DNA from 3 places in the Cytobacillus kochii genome. Region 2 is predicted to be linked to each of the others. Evidence: riboswitches for the same ligand, from Rfam matches in the RefSeq annotation. Region 2 holds a riboswitch; each other region holds the start of a gene.

Region 1 (5,076 bases), 1.3 Mb from region 2:
CAGCCAATATTAAATGCACCTCTAATAGGATCTAATTCAAATGATGTACCAGGGACTCTTGTTCCATTAGGTACAACCGTTCCTGGCACAACAGGACCAAGTAGTTTGGTACATTCAGGATAATCAAGCGCTAATATTCCACAACCAATTGTATCGAGCAAGATATAATGTGCCGTGCGATAAGCCTCTTCACTTGTTATTTCATAATCCAATACATAATCAGCAATTTCCGTTAAAATAACATCGGTTTCAACCTTTTCATTCGTTTTCAGCATTTACTCGTACTCCTCCTCAATTTGGTAAGGTATGACGTGCACCTGAATAAATGACCCGCGGTCTAAATAAGCGGTTGTTTTCATGCTGTTCAATGACATGGGCACATAAACCAACCGTTCTTGCACTAAAGAAAATCGGTGTGTAAAGTGGGATAGGAATTCCTAACATGCCATAAACCGGTGCGGCATAATAATCTAAATTAGGGTATAGTCCTTTCTCTAGCTCCATGATTCTTTCTCCTGCTTCACATTTTCGAAGCAACGAATCATCTCCATGTTGTATGGATAACTCCTGTAGAGCTTCCTTCATCATTAATGCTCTTGGGTCCATTTTTTTCATATAAACTCTATGACCAAAGCCCATAATCTTTTCTTTTTTAAATAGTTTTTTATAGAAGAGGCCTTCCAAGCCAGCGACACTTTCCGCTTCATTCAACATGTACATAACCGCTTCATTCGCACCGCCATGCAAGCTACCTTTTAAACTTGCAACTGCACCCGTTAACGCTCCAAATAGATCGGATTGTGTAGAAGCAATTACTCTTGCTGTAAATGTTGAGTTTGGCATTTCATGTTCACTATATAAAAGTAATGACTGGTCAAATACTCTTTCTTCTAAATCGGAAGGTACTCTACCAGTTAACATATAGAAAAAGTTGGCACTATACGATAGGGATTTATCCGGTTCAATTCTCTCCAGACCTTGTAATATACGATAACTGTTAGCTACAATTGTCGGAACTCCTCCAAGTAGGCGATAAGCTCTTTCTTTATTTGCTTGCTTCGACCTATCTTCTAAGGTCGTATCATATCCAGCCAAGCTCGAGATGCCAGTGCGGAGCCCATCCATTGGATGTGTTCCTTTTGGCAAATGAGTAAAAACCTCCATGACGGCCGTCGGTATTTCATAATAGGACTTTAACGTATTAGCTAATGAAGTTTTTTCCTCGTCTGTTGGTAATTGATCTTCTAGAAGTAAATGGATAATATCTAAATAGCTTTTCGTTTTTGAAAGTTGAATTAAGTCATAACCTTTTATGACAATCTCTCCATGAACAGTATCTAAAAATGAGATGCCGGTCTCAGAAGCTATGATTCCCTCTAACCCTGGTATATACTTCTCCTCCATGCTCACAATCATTTTCCTCCCATCCAATTACATCATGCCTGACAATGCTGTAAGCCCTTTCAGCATTCCTTAAATATATTTGGATCTTCTCTTCTTCTACAGAGAGTGTTCGGATGTCTTCTTTATACTGATCTAATACTTTTCTTAAACTATAACTCTCAGCAGAATAGCTGTTCATCATGATCGTTGATTTCATTATGTTCACATAATAAGGAACGGTTCCAAACAAAGCTTTTTCCTCCGTTCTTGCTCACCTTTTTACCATATCAATCCATTAAAAAAACAACTTCTAGAAAGAAGTTGTTAAGTTCAAACGAATACTAAAATAAACATGCGACTTTGGCATGTATTCATTACCCGTACTTAACACCTCCTATATCCACGTAGGAATTGATGTTTACACTAAACAGGCAGGTCTCCTGGCTTATGGTCAACATGATACGAAACCTTCCCATCTCCAATTTTAGGAAACAGTGGTATCTTTCATATCACTCGCAAATACAGTTGCGGGACAGCGACGGAATCCAACCGTACTTCCCTTTTAAGTAAATAGACAAGCTAGCATTCTATTTACACCTATTTTTGAAAATATTAAGTTGTTCTATTTAAATATATCAATATTTTAGAAAATTGACAATTATTTTCTTAATCGCACTACTTTTCACTTTAAAATTAACACTTTTTATTATAACAATTTAAATGTCGCCTACAAACATATCTTAAAAGAAATACAATTTTAACATAACATTTACCATTTTACAGAAAAAAAGCTATCGCCCATAGACAGACAAGACGGCTTTTTGTTATAGTATATTAGTTACCATTGATAACTATTTTAAATGAGGTGAACATTATTATTGCTAGCCAAAGGTTCTTTCATCACTTTATGATGCTTTATCGCCCTTTTGAGAATAGATTGAACAGCTTATTAACGAAACATCAATTACAACGGGCACAGTGGACAATCCTCTATTATCTCTACCATTTTGGTCCAACAACTTTAGTAGAGATTGCTGCGTATCAAGGTGTTGAAAAGCCAACAGTCACGAGGACAATAAATCAGCTTGAGGAATATGGATATGTAGAAAAAATCCCAAGCATGGATAAACGTGAAAAGAAAATGAAAATAACGAACGAAGGTGAGCGTATATACAAAAAAATCCGCATTCCGATTGATCAGTTCGAAATGGAAATATTAGAGGGAATCACACCTGAAGAACAAGAAGAATGTATTCGTATTTTTGATAGTATTAAAAGTAATTTGTAAGGAGGAAGAAAAAGAAAATGAGTTCAACAAAAGAAAAATTATGGACCAAGGACTTTATCACCGTTTCTTCCGTAAACTTTTTTCTAACATTAGTGTTTTATTTATTAATGGTTACGATTGCCGTGTATGCCGTTGAAGCACATCATGCAACCGCCAGCCAAGCTGGCTTAGTTACTGGCATATTTATTATAGGAACATTGGTAGGAAGATTGTTTATAGGTAAATATATTGATCGTATTGGACGGAAGAAGACTTTAATCATTGGCTTACTATTATTTAGTTTATCAACAAGTCTTTATTTTATTGAAATTGATGTCAATTTCTTACTTATTACCCGCTTTATCCACGGTTTAACATTAGGGATGGCAAGTACAGCAAGTGGTACAATTGTCGCTTCAGTTATTCCGCAAACAAGGAAAGGTGAAGGAATCGGCTATTTTAGTATGAGTAATACTTTAGCTACAGCAATAGGACCTTTTATCGGTATGTTAATGAGTCAATACACAACTTTTCATACGATTTTCATTTTTTGTTTGATTCTTGGTATTATTGGCCTACTTATCGGGTTAACGGTGAATGTGAAAGAGTTAACTGAAGATCAGAAAGCTCAATTTCACTCATCTGGTTTTCAATTATCTAGCTTTATTGAACCAAAGGCACTTCCAATTGCACTCGTCACATTAACAGTCGCATTTTGTTATTCAAGCGTCTTGTCTTTTATTAACTTTTATGCAATTGAAAAGGACTTAGTAAGTGCTGCTAGCTTTTTCTTCTTTGTCTATGCCATTGCTGTCTTACTATCCCGTCCTTTCACTGGTAGGTTAATGGACAGCAAAGGGGCAAATTATGTGATGTATCCAGCGTTCATTTTATTTGGCGTAGGTCTATTTTTACTTAGTAATTCAGCAAATGGTGTTATGCTATTAGTGGCGGGGGCTTTGATTGGCTTAGGCTTTGGTAATATGCAGTCTTGTACACAAGCGATTGCGGTCAAATTAACGCCACCCCATCGCATGGGGCTAGCTACTTCTACCTTCTTTATCTTTCTCGATGGTGGTTTAGGTTTTGGACCCTATTTATTAGGTTTACTGATTCCTATTACAGGCTACAGTATGTTATACATTTACATGGGGATTGTGTCGATTGCTTCAATTATTCTTTACTTTTTAGTTTATGGACGAATCGAACACAATGGGAGTAAACAAGCACATCAAACAGCATCAATGTAAAATAAGGTATGCTATAATTAAAGAAGAGACTCCAAGTAATGGAAGTCTCTTCTTTCTAATTAAAATGGTTTATTCGGTTCATATGTCGGTTGTTGATTCTTCACTTCATATTCATAACTTTTCTCCATTGCGGCTTGTACTTCTTCTGACTGTTCTAATTCTGTATCCATTTGATTGTATTGTTGAGCTTCATTTTGAGCAGCAATAATTTTCTCATCCACTTGATTATCATACTTTTTTTCCATTGCATTCACTCCCCTTTTATAAGATGTCTCGCCTATTTTCCCCCTCAAAAAAACGATTTATACAAAATAATAAAAAAGGAGACTGTTCCATGAAGGAATTAATTAAAAACCATCTCCCGCATCTTCAGGAAATACAGATTGAAAGCAATCATTCTGGTTGGGATCATCATATCTATATTGTCAATCAAACATATGTCATCCGAATACCAAAAACCAAACAAGTATTAGTGAAAATAAAAAAGGAAATAAAGCTAATTCACCAGCTCACATATCTTTCTTCAATTATTGAAATACCAAATTATCTTCCATTTTATAATAAAGACGGACAAATGATTGGTGTTTTTTACCACTTTATTAAAGGACAAGCATTATCTCATTCATTGATTACTCCTCCTTTATATGAAGCCAAGCGGCTAGGAACATTTCTTACAGAATTACATCGTCTGGATATAGATGAAGCAAAGAAATGTAATATAGAAGAACTACATAGTGAAAATTATTGGGAGCAATTACATCAAGCCCTGATTAAAAAAATATTTCCGTTCTTAAAAGACGCAGAAAAAGAAGAAATTGATAAAATGTTTTTAGCGGTGTCAAAATTTAAAGAAGCAAAAGTGGTGATTCATGGTGATCTAACAAGTGCCAATATCCTTTATCATCCAAGCAAAAAGGAGATATCAGGAATTATAGACTTTACAGATACGCAAATAGGGGACCCGGCGTTTGACTTTGCAGGGCTATATTGGGATTTCGGAGATCAATTCACTAAAGAAGCTCTTGCATCTTATCAAACAAAATTCAATAAAGATGAAATGTATAGAAGAGTCACTTCCTTTTATGGCTTACAACCAATATTTCACGAATGGTTGAAAAACGTCAATGACCAAGATGAAAAAGCTGTTCGACAATCCATAAATATAGGAATGACCAA
Region 2 (5,076 bases):
GTTTCTTTCGCATTTTTTGTTTGATCATTTTTCACTTTTTCATAAAGAACAGCCATATCTTGGCTACCATAACCCTCGTTTTCAGCATTTTTGTATATATTTAATAGTAATTCACTAACTGGCAATTGCAATTCGTGTTCCTTGGCTAAATCAAGCGCGAAACCAAGATCTTTATTTAATAGCTGCAAGGTAAAACCGGGACGATAATCTTCGTTCGCGATAAAACTTTTATAGTTTCTTTCATATATCCGACTTTGGCCGTAGCTCACATTCAACATCTCAAATAATTGTGCTAAATTAATGTTGCTTTTTTCTGCCAGATTTAAGGCTTCGCTTACACCAGCAGTATAAAAACCGATAAGTAAGTTATTGATTAATTTGACTGCAGTTCCGCTTTCAATTCGTTCATTCACATGAAAAATATTCTCTCCAAGAATATTTAACAATGGTTGGGATTGCTCGAAAGCTTGTTTAGGACCACCGACCATAATGGTTAAAGTACGATTTTCAGCACCGATTACACCCCCACTGACAGGAGCAGCAAGAAAATGAATGCTCTTCTTTTTTGCTTCTTCTGCTAATTTTTGATTCAAGCTAGGAGCAACCGTACTTGTATCAATCAGGACAATGCCTTCACGTCCTTTTGTAATCAATCCTTCCTCACCTAAATAGATTTCTTCCACCGCTTTCATTGAAGGTAAGCTTGTGAAAATAAAATTTACTTGCTTTATGATATTATTGATAGATAATCCAATCACACCTCCCGACCTTAGCAATGCCGCTTCAGCATCTTTGTTGAGGTCGACGCCGTACACTTCATTGCCTTCTGATAATAAGCTTTGCGCCATCGGTAAACCCATATTCCCTAATCCAATAAAACCGATTTTCTCACCCATCATTTAAGCTCCCTTCATTTCAGTAATTTTGGTTGATCAATAAGTATTTGTGCTAATTGCCTTTTTTTCAATAACAGATTGCTGTAGAGTGGGATTTGGTAATTTTCAATGTTTGCGAATGCAACGAATCGTTCTTTTTCATCAAGTATCGCTGCTGAAATCAGGCTAATCGTTTGTTGTTTCAAATATTGAAAGCATTGTTCGCATATAATATCAGTCGCTAAATCTTTCCACTTTTGATTTTGTTTTCGATGTTGCAGTTTTGATGTCCGCATATAAGTCGATTCCATTGTGTATAGTTCTGTGATGATATTAGCTAAAAGACGTGCATACTGCTGTTCCCTATTTATATCAATTTTTGCATTTGAAACCGCTTCCAAAGACAGCGATAACAGTTCTTTTCCTAACTCAATAAATTGGCTGTTTCTATCTTGGTGTAATGGTGTAGGGGTATTGATTGTGATATCTTTAGATGAGTGTTTGTGAAGTAAGTTTTTTGCTATGGTTAAGCGATTGATTTCGTTTGTTCCTTCAAAGATACGACTGATTCGAGCATCCCTATATAGTCGCTCAACATCGTAATCTCTCATATAACCGTATCCACCGTGAATTTGAACGGCCTCATCTGTTACATGCCCAAGCATTTCAGAGCATCGTACTTTGTTTATGGCACATTCCATTGCGAATGCTTTTAAAGAGGTGATTCCTTCATCTGTTGGAGCTTGATCAATCATATCTGCTGTGCGATAAGCGGCACTTTCACTTGCATAAATAGATGTCACCATTTCAGCTAATTTTTCTTGTATCAACGTAAATTCAACCAGCGCTCTATCAAATTGTTGTCTCTCTTTCGCATAGCTAAGAGAAAAGTTGAAGGCTTGTTTAGCTGTGCCAATATTCGAGAAAGCTAGCTTCAATCTAGCAAGATTTAATATATTCATGGCAACTTGATGACCTTTTCCTTTTTCTCCTAGTATATTAGCGGATGGCACAACGACATCTTCCAATATAAGAGTAGCTGTTGATGATCCATGAATACCCATCTTTTCTTCTTCTGCACCAATAGATACGCCTGCTATGTCTCTTTCAACAATAAAAGCAGTCATCCCGTCATTTGTTTGGCAAAACACAACAAACACATTTGCTATGTGAGCATTGGTAATCCATTGTTTTTCCCCAATTATTATCCAACTATCACTCTTGCTGTTGTAAATAGCTCTTGTTTTCGGTGAAAGTGCGTCCGATCCAGCTCCTGCTTCCGTTAAGGCATAAGCACCAATCCAATCCCCGGAGATGAGTTGTGGTAAATACTTTTGTTTTTGTGCTTCTGAACCAAAATAAACATACGGTAATGTGCCAACACCTACATGAATATTATACGAAACACTAAAAGCCCCACCGTATCCTATCTTTTCAGCTATAAGCCCGGATAATTTTTTACCAAGTGCAAACCCGCCATAATCCTCAGGTACATCAATAGCTAGTAGACCTAGTTCCCCTGATTTTTGAAACAGATTCTTAGCCACTTCATAGTTCTTTTTTTCTAATGAATCTATTTGGGGCAACACTTCATTCTTAATAAATAATTCTGCCGTTTGTGCAATGAGTTGTTCCTCTTCAAGAAAATCTTCAGGAGAAAAAATATCTCCCTTTTCTTCTAGTGTTTTTTTTAGCTTCGCCATCGTGCACTCCCTTTACATCTTTCTATCTCCTTTGATTGAGCGCTTGCTCAAATCAGTAGCAAGAAGCAAACCACCTTCAAACAAAAAACAACTCCTGTTAAAAGAAGTTGTTAAGTAACGAGTGGACAAACAAATAAACATGTGTTGAGTAATATACATGTTCTTCTATCCGCACTTAACACCCCCTATCCGCGTAGGTAATGATGTTGGCTAAAACAGGCAGGTCTCCTGGCTTATGGTCGTGGCGGATTTGTTCCTTCCCTATTCAATAATGAATAAGTGGTTATGTACAATCCGCTCGCAAATACAGTTGCGGGACAGCACCGGAGTCTAACCGGTTTCCCTTTTAAGCTTGATGAACAAGCACCTGTTTATTTAGCTTATTTAGTTTTCACACTAACAATATATCAATTTTTCGGAAAATTTACAATTTATTTTTTAGAATATGTATTCTCAGCTTAAAATGATGAAAAAGTTAGGCTCTTTATCATTTTTCTTCCAACCACAATATAAGCTAGAGTCATTGATTAAATCCACTCCTACAACCCGAGTAGAAGAAAGCCTAATTCTTCATTTTGACCGATCGTTTGATGTAACATGAAAGGTTTATATAAATTTACCACCAAAAAGAGAAACACGCCTCCTAGATTGCAGTGGCGTGTTTTTCAAGTTTACTTAAATAAGTTAAGAAGTTTCTCGAAGAATCCTACTTTATCTTTTGTTTCTTTTACATCTTCTTTGTTATCTTTTATTTTAATCTTATCTGTTTGGATGACAAATTGGACTAGTTCCAACTTTTCATTATTTTTATCTGATACAAAAGAAATTGGCTCATAATCAGATTTATCATATTGCGATATCATTTCATCCACTTCTTTTGTCACCTCATCAGGAATGTCTTTAGTTGCATCATGTAATTGTCCAGTTCCATTATGAAGCGAGCCAGCTCCTTTGGTTAGTTGCTCAGCTCCAGATAGAGAACCGCTAATTCCTTCATGGATGTCACTATATGATGTACTTAATTCAGAAACACCGCCTGTATAAGCAAGTAACCCTTGGTGGAATTGATTATAGTTAGATACCATTTCTTCAACACCAGATGTCAATTGTTTTAACCCTTCATCAATGTCAATTTGAAGAATAGATTCGTCTATATTAGATGATATTGCACGAAGGTTACCTGCTGCTTCTCTCATTGATTGACTAAAGGTTGATAGCGGTTCAACCATGTCTGTAAGGTTATCTTTGGCTAGTAGTAGAACTTCTTGAGCAGCTTTTGTCCCTCTATAGGTTTCTACCAATTGATCAATTACCTCTTTATCCGCATTACTTTCATATAATTTATTTATCTCTTTATCTGAAATTTGGTTATCTGGTATCTGCTCCAGAGCACGATTGATTTGTGTTTTTACCTCATTATAATTAACAACTACTTGGTCTACATCATTTGCTGCTTGTTCTAGATTATCCGCTACCTCAGGCAGATCGATTGTTACATTCTCGAGTTCCCCAATACCACTTACGCCACTGGCTTGTTTCATCTCATCTTTAATCAAAGATAAAGTATTATTTATTTGTGCTGATCCTTCTGTTAATTGGTTACCAGACTGACTTAATTCATTTAGTCCTTTTTTATATTGTGCAGACCCACCCTCTAAAGACCGTAAGCCTGATGATAGTTCATTCATTCCTATTGCTAAGTCTCCGACACCATGATGAAGGTCACCAATTGCCTCAGTTAATGAGTGAAACTCACTCGTCAATTCTTCAGTATCTGGGCTATCAATGGCAAGTGAAGCAGGTAAAGCAGATATTTGCACACCTTCTGTTTCAAAATGATTTGTTTCTGCCTCAATCGTAAATACTTCTTCCTGCTCCGGCATAACGGTAAAAGTGAGCTGCTTATCTTTGCCGGATTGTGCAACAGTGGCATTCTCGGCTTTTATCTCCTTGAATTTTTCAGTGTTCAGCGGTACGCTAATTTGCAGCATATAATTTTCAGAGAATGAAGAACGCTTACCTTCATTCGCTTCTACAGCAATTTCCATTTTTATATCGCCCGATTTACCAGCTAAATTTTCTGGTTCAACCTTTTTATTATTAAGGTAATAATTAATTGTAAAACGCCAAGGTAACTCAAAGTTATTTGGTAAGTTTCCTTGATAATAGTAATTTTCTTCTTTTGCTTGTAATGTGATCTGATCATTTTCTTTGCTAATTTTTGATGTGTCAGTTAGATTTTTAACCTTTTGGTAATTCCCAAAATCTTCTATCACACCAGGTTCTATCAGTTCAAACGAATTGACAACATATAATTCGGTTAGGTTACCGTCTGCTAGCAAGTTAGCATAAATCACTTCATTTTTGTTTGCTACTTTCCCTTTACTCATTCCGCCTTTAACTGTTTGTGATTCAGCATGTATATTCATCACAGGAAAGAAAAATAGGGAAGCAGTGATAAGCATCCATTTAATGATCTTCATGTTTTTCCTCCTTGT
Region 3 (5,076 bases), 380 kb from region 2:
TAGCTTTAGAAACAGGTACTGTTGAATACAATCCTGAACAGGTTTCAGTTGAGGAAATCATTGCAAAGGTAGATAAGATTGGGTATAGCGCTTCGCTAAAAACAACTGCCAGCGCAAATGATGTGAGGGAACAGCATATTAAAAAGCAGCAAAGGAAATTTATCGCTGCTGCTATCCTTTCTCTACCATTACTTTGGACGATGGTTGGGCATTTTGAATTCACCTCATTCATTTTTCTACCAGATTTTTTAATGAACCCTTGGATACAGTTAATTTTGGCGACACCTGTACAATTTATTATCGGTTGGCAATTTTATACTGGTGCATATAAATCATTGAAATCTGGTAGCGCGAATATGGATGTACTTGTTGTATTAGGTACTTCTGCAGCTTACTTTTATAGTTTGTTTCTAACATTACAATCGATGAATGCAACATATGGTCATCATGTTGAGCTCTATTATGAAACGAGTGCGATTATTATTACCCTTATTTTGTTAGGGAAATTATTTGAAGCACGTGCAAAAGGAAGATCATCAGAAGCAATAAAGAAATTAATGAATTTAAAGGCTAAAAAAGCCGTTGTAGTAAAAGAAGGGAAGGAAACGATTGTCCCAGTTGAGCAAGTTATGCAAGGCGATAAGGTTATCATTAAGCCTGGTGAAAGAATTCCTGTAGATGCAGTAATCATTGAAGGACATTCAGCTGTTGACGAATCAATGTTAACAGGAGAAAGTGTGCCAGTTGATAAGAAAGCTGGTGATGAAGTAATTGGAGCAACTGTAAACAAAAATGGCCATTTAACCGTTGAAGCAACAAAGGTTGGAAAAGATTCAGCGCTGGCGCAAATTATTAAAGTAGTCGAGCAAGCACAAGGTTCGAAAGCACCTATTCAGCGGTTAGCCGATAAGATTTCGGGCATCTTTGTTCCCATTGTGGTAGCTATTGCCCTTGTTACCTTCTTTATATGGTTTCTTTTCTTGCAACCGGGTGATGTAGCTAGTGCGTTAGAAAAAATGATTGCTGTGCTCGTTATTGCTTGTCCTTGTGCACTAGGATTAGCGACACCTACTTCAATTATGGCAGGGTCTGGCCGTTCAGCAGAGATGGGTGTTCTATTTAAAGGTGGAGAGCATCTCGAGATGACACATGAAATTACAACTGTTGTGGTTGATAAAACAGGTACTGTTACAAATGGTCAGCCTGTATTAACCGATATCATAGTCGAGCCTGGAACAAATGAGGCCCATTTTCTTTCCATTGTTGCTGCGAGTGAGAAGTCATCTGAACACCCTCTTGCTGAAGCCATTGTGAAAGGGTTAGAGGAGAAAAATATAGAAAAAATAAAAAGTGAATATTTCGAAGCGCTACCAGGTTATGGTATCTCTGCGAAAGTTACAGGAAAAGATGTACTGATTGGTACAGTTAGATTAATGGAAGAGAATGGGATAGACTCCTCTTGGTTCTCGAAACAAATGAAAGAATTAGAAGGTGAAGGAAAAACAGCAATGCTTGTGGCTATTAACGGTAGAGCAAAAGGCCTTCTTGCTGTAGCTGACACGATAAAAGATTCATCAAACGAAGCGATTCAAAGGCTACATGATATGGGGTTAGAAGTTATTATGATGACTGGAGATAACCAGTTAACCGCACAAGCTATTGCTAAAGAAGTAGGTATATCAAAAGTCATTGCAGAAGTCTTACCAGAAACGAAGGCAGAAGAAGTAAGAAAGCTGCAAAGTCTAGGGAAAAAGGTAGCGATGGTAGGAGATGGTATTAACGACGCCCCAGCATTAGCAACTGCCGATATCGGCATGGCTATTGGTACAGGAACAGATATTGCCATGGAAGCAGGAGACATTACACTTATGCGTGGTGATCTAAATAGTATTGCCGATGCAATCATGATGAGTAAAAAAACCATTCGTAATATTAAACAGAATCTTTTTTGGGCGTTTGGTTATAATACAATCGGTATTCCTATTGCAGCTGCGGGTTTCTTAGCACCATGGTTAGCAGGTGCTGCGATGGCGTTTAGCTCTGTGTCCGTTGTATTAAATGCACTTCGTTTGCAACGTGTAAGATAAAGATGACAAGTTACGTATGAATTTCTATAAAACATTCTATCAAAAAACTGATTGAGAAAAACAAGCTAATTAAATAGTTAGTTTGTTTTTCTCTTTTTATAGAAGGTATGTAGGAGATGGATAAAAAAATTTGTCCCTTGAGGTAAATTATTTTCTTTTTAATATGGCATATACTTATATAGATTTTTTGACCCACAACTTTACCACCATTGAATTTATTTCAATACTTCTGCGATTTTTTAATTTATTTACCAAAAAATTATTACTTTTCTGGTTTAAGCTTACTCGTTTGAAGGTAAAAAAGTAGAGTTGGTCAGCTTGAACAATTTTTAATGGATTTCAAGACTTTTTTACACAAATAAGAAATGCTATTATTTATTATGGTCTCAAATTTACCGCTAAAAGAACGAAACGTATATTTTAAATTTAGATAAAAGAAATAAATTGTATTCTATGAAATGATGTGATATGATTACTCATACAATCTCAGATACAATATATAGTTATTTTTTTACTTCTCGACAACTACATATAGTAATTGGTTGAAGGAGTCCAAATGGACTTAAAATGGGAATCCGGATAAGCCGGAGCTGTACCCGCAACTGTAAGTGTGACGAAAAGAGGAAACCACTGTTCTTTTGAAAGAATGGGAAGGCTCTTAGTAGATTGATACACAAGCCAGGATACCTGCCTTCTTAATCATAAGTTTCAATTCTTCGGGGCTTGAGAAGATGAAACGACAGTTGATGAAAAGAGTGTTATTGTACACTTGTATTTATACTGTCGTTTGATCCGCTCAAGGTGTAACTGGGGCGGTTTTTTTTATGCCTAAATTTGATAGAAATAGTTTGAAGGAGGAAGAAATTTGAAAACAATGATTGATACGACAGTCAATTTTGAACAATTATATCAACAATTCAACAACTTACCAATTAGTGCGTTAGAAAAGCGTGCGGAACAATTAAATCACTTAGAGTTAGATAGTTTCTATGATCAGTTAATACTAGAATGTCTTTCTTACATAAATGTTAATGAACCTGATTGGACATATGTGGCTGCCCATTTATATTTAAAGAAGATTTATCAACAAGCAGCGGAGAACCGAGGGTACAGTGGCCAGGCCTATGGTGATTTTCATACTTTAATTCAACAATTAAGTGATCTTGATATTTATAGTCCTATTTTATTATCTAGTTATACAAAAGAAGAAATTGATGAATTAGGCAAAGAAATTGTCCCTGAAAGAGATCAGCTCTTTACTTATCTCGGGATTAAAATGCTTACCGATCGTTATGTAGCGAAAGATCGCCAAAAGAGAATTTTTGAGTTGCCTCAAGAACGCTGGATGGTTATTGCAATGATTCTTATGCATCAAGAAGAAAAAAATCGGTTGCAATTAGTAAAAGAAGCTTACTGGGCAATGAGTAACTTATTTATGACTGTAGCTACACCAACTTTATCCAATGCAGGTAAGAACTGGGGACAACTATCTAGCTGCTTTATCGAAACAGTTGATGATAGTCTAGATTCGATTTATGACAGTAATACAGACATTGCTGCACTATCTAAAAATGGTGGTGGAATCGGCGTTTATTTAGGTAAGATTCGTAGTAGAGGTAGTATGATTAAAGGATTCAAAGGCGCTTCATCTGGTGTGCTTCCATGGATGAAACAGCTAAATAATACAGCTGTAAGTGTCGATCAACTTGGACAAAGGCAAGGAGCAATTAGCGTTTATCTAGACGTTTGGCACAAGGATATCTTTTCTTTCCTTGATGCAAAGTTAAATAATGGTGATGAAAGATTACGTACACATGATTTATTTACCGGTGTTTGTCTACCTGATTTATTCATGGAAAAAGTAGAAGAGCGTAGTAACTGGTATTTATTTGACCCACATGAAGTTCGACAAAAAATGGGCTTCTCATTAGAAGATTATTATGATGAAGAAGTTGGTGCAGGTACTTTTAGAATGAAATATCTAGAATGCGTCAATAATGAAGAGCTATCGAAGAAGGAAATTCCTGCTATCGATATTATGAAGTCTATCATGCGCAGTCAATTAGAAACGGGAACACCATTTATGTTCTATCGGGATGAAGTGAACCGTATGAATGCAAACGCACATGCTGGCATGATCTATTGCACAAATCTTTGTACTGAAATCGTTCAAAATCAAAGTGTAACAACAAGAGTAGAAGAGTATACAAAAGATGGTAAAATTGTCATCGAGAAAACACCTGGTGATTTCGTCGTATGTAACCTGTCTTCTATTAACCTTGCCAAAGCAGTGAATGAAGCAGTCATAGAACGATTGATTCCTATTCAAGTAAGAATGCTAGACAATGTAATTGATATTAATAAAATCCCTGTTATCCAAGGGCAGTTAACGAATAAAAAATATCGCGCGATCGGCTTAGGTACTTTCGGCTGGCATCATTTATTAGCTACTAATAAGGTCGTTTGGGAAAGCCCTGAATCATTAGAATTTGCAGACCGACTTTACGAGAAAATTGCTTACTTAACGATTGAAAGTTCTATGAATCTAGCTGAGGAAAAGGGAGCCTACCCAGCATTCAATGGTTCAGATTGGCATACAGGTGCCTATTTCGAAAAAAGAGATTACCTGAATGGTGATAGCGAACTTGATTGGCAAGGACTAATGGAAAAAGTGAAAGCAAAAGGAATTAGAAACGGCTATTTACAAGCGGTAGCACCTAATGCGTCAACTGCATTAATTGCAGGTAGCACACCGAGTATTGATCCAATCTTCAACAAGCAATACTCAGAAGAGAAAAAAGACTATCGTATTCCTGTAACTGCACCAGACCTAAACGCTCAAACGACGTGGTACTATAAATCTGCTTACCATATCGATCAAAAATGGAGCATTGCTCAAAATGCGAAACGTCAAAAGCATATTGACCAAGCTGTGTCATTTAATCTATATATTAAAAATACGATTAAAGCAAAAGAATTATTAGATCTT

What was found. Region 2 has a riboswitch for cobalamin ahead of LG276_RS12115 (acyl-CoA dehydrogenase family protein). Riboswitches for the same ligand answer to the same signal wherever they lie in the genome.
Region 1: linked by a shared signal. The riboswitch ahead of LG276_RS05840 (hypothetical protein) and the one ahead of LG276_RS12115 (acyl-CoA dehydrogenase family protein) in region 2 are both predicted to bind cobalamin.
Region 3: linked by a shared signal. The riboswitch ahead of LG276_RS13850 (ribonucleoside-diphosphate reductase subunit alpha) and the one ahead of LG276_RS12115 (acyl-CoA dehydrogenase family protein) in region 2 are both predicted to bind cobalamin.

The regions. Positions count from the first base shown of each region.
Region 1 is NZ_CP085254.1:1,074,649-1,079,724, reverse strand. Features, by position in the region: gene prpD (2-methylcitrate dehydratase) at 1-275, opposite strand, end outside; gene mmgD (citrate synthase) at 292-1,413, opposite strand; gene LG276_RS05840 (hypothetical protein) at 1,358-1,633, opposite strand; cobalamin riboswitch at 1,796-1,999, opposite strand; gene LG276_RS05835 (MarR family winged helix-turn-helix transcriptional regulator) at 2,321-2,671, shown strand; gene LG276_RS05830 (MFS transporter) at 2,689-3,900, shown strand; gene LG276_RS05825 (hypothetical protein) at 3,960-4,145, opposite strand; gene LG276_RS05820 (aminoglycoside phosphotransferase family protein) at 4,235-5,076, shown strand, end outside.
Region 2 is NZ_CP085254.1:2,332,356-2,337,431, forward strand. Features, by position in the region: gene LG276_RS12110 (NAD(P)-dependent oxidoreductase) at 1-896, opposite strand, end outside; gene LG276_RS12115 (acyl-CoA dehydrogenase family protein) at 911-2,578, opposite strand; cobalamin riboswitch at 2,779-2,964, opposite strand; gene LG276_RS12120 (YhgE/Pip domain-containing protein) at 3,250-5,061, opposite strand; gene LG276_RS12125 (RND family transporter) at 5,048-5,076, opposite strand, start outside.
Region 3 is NZ_CP085254.1:2,707,876-2,712,951, reverse strand. Features, by position in the region: gene LG276_RS13855 (heavy metal translocating P-type ATPase) at 1-2,087, shown strand, start outside; cobalamin riboswitch at 2,617-2,797, shown strand; gene LG276_RS13850 (ribonucleoside-diphosphate reductase subunit alpha) at 2,962-5,076, shown strand, end outside.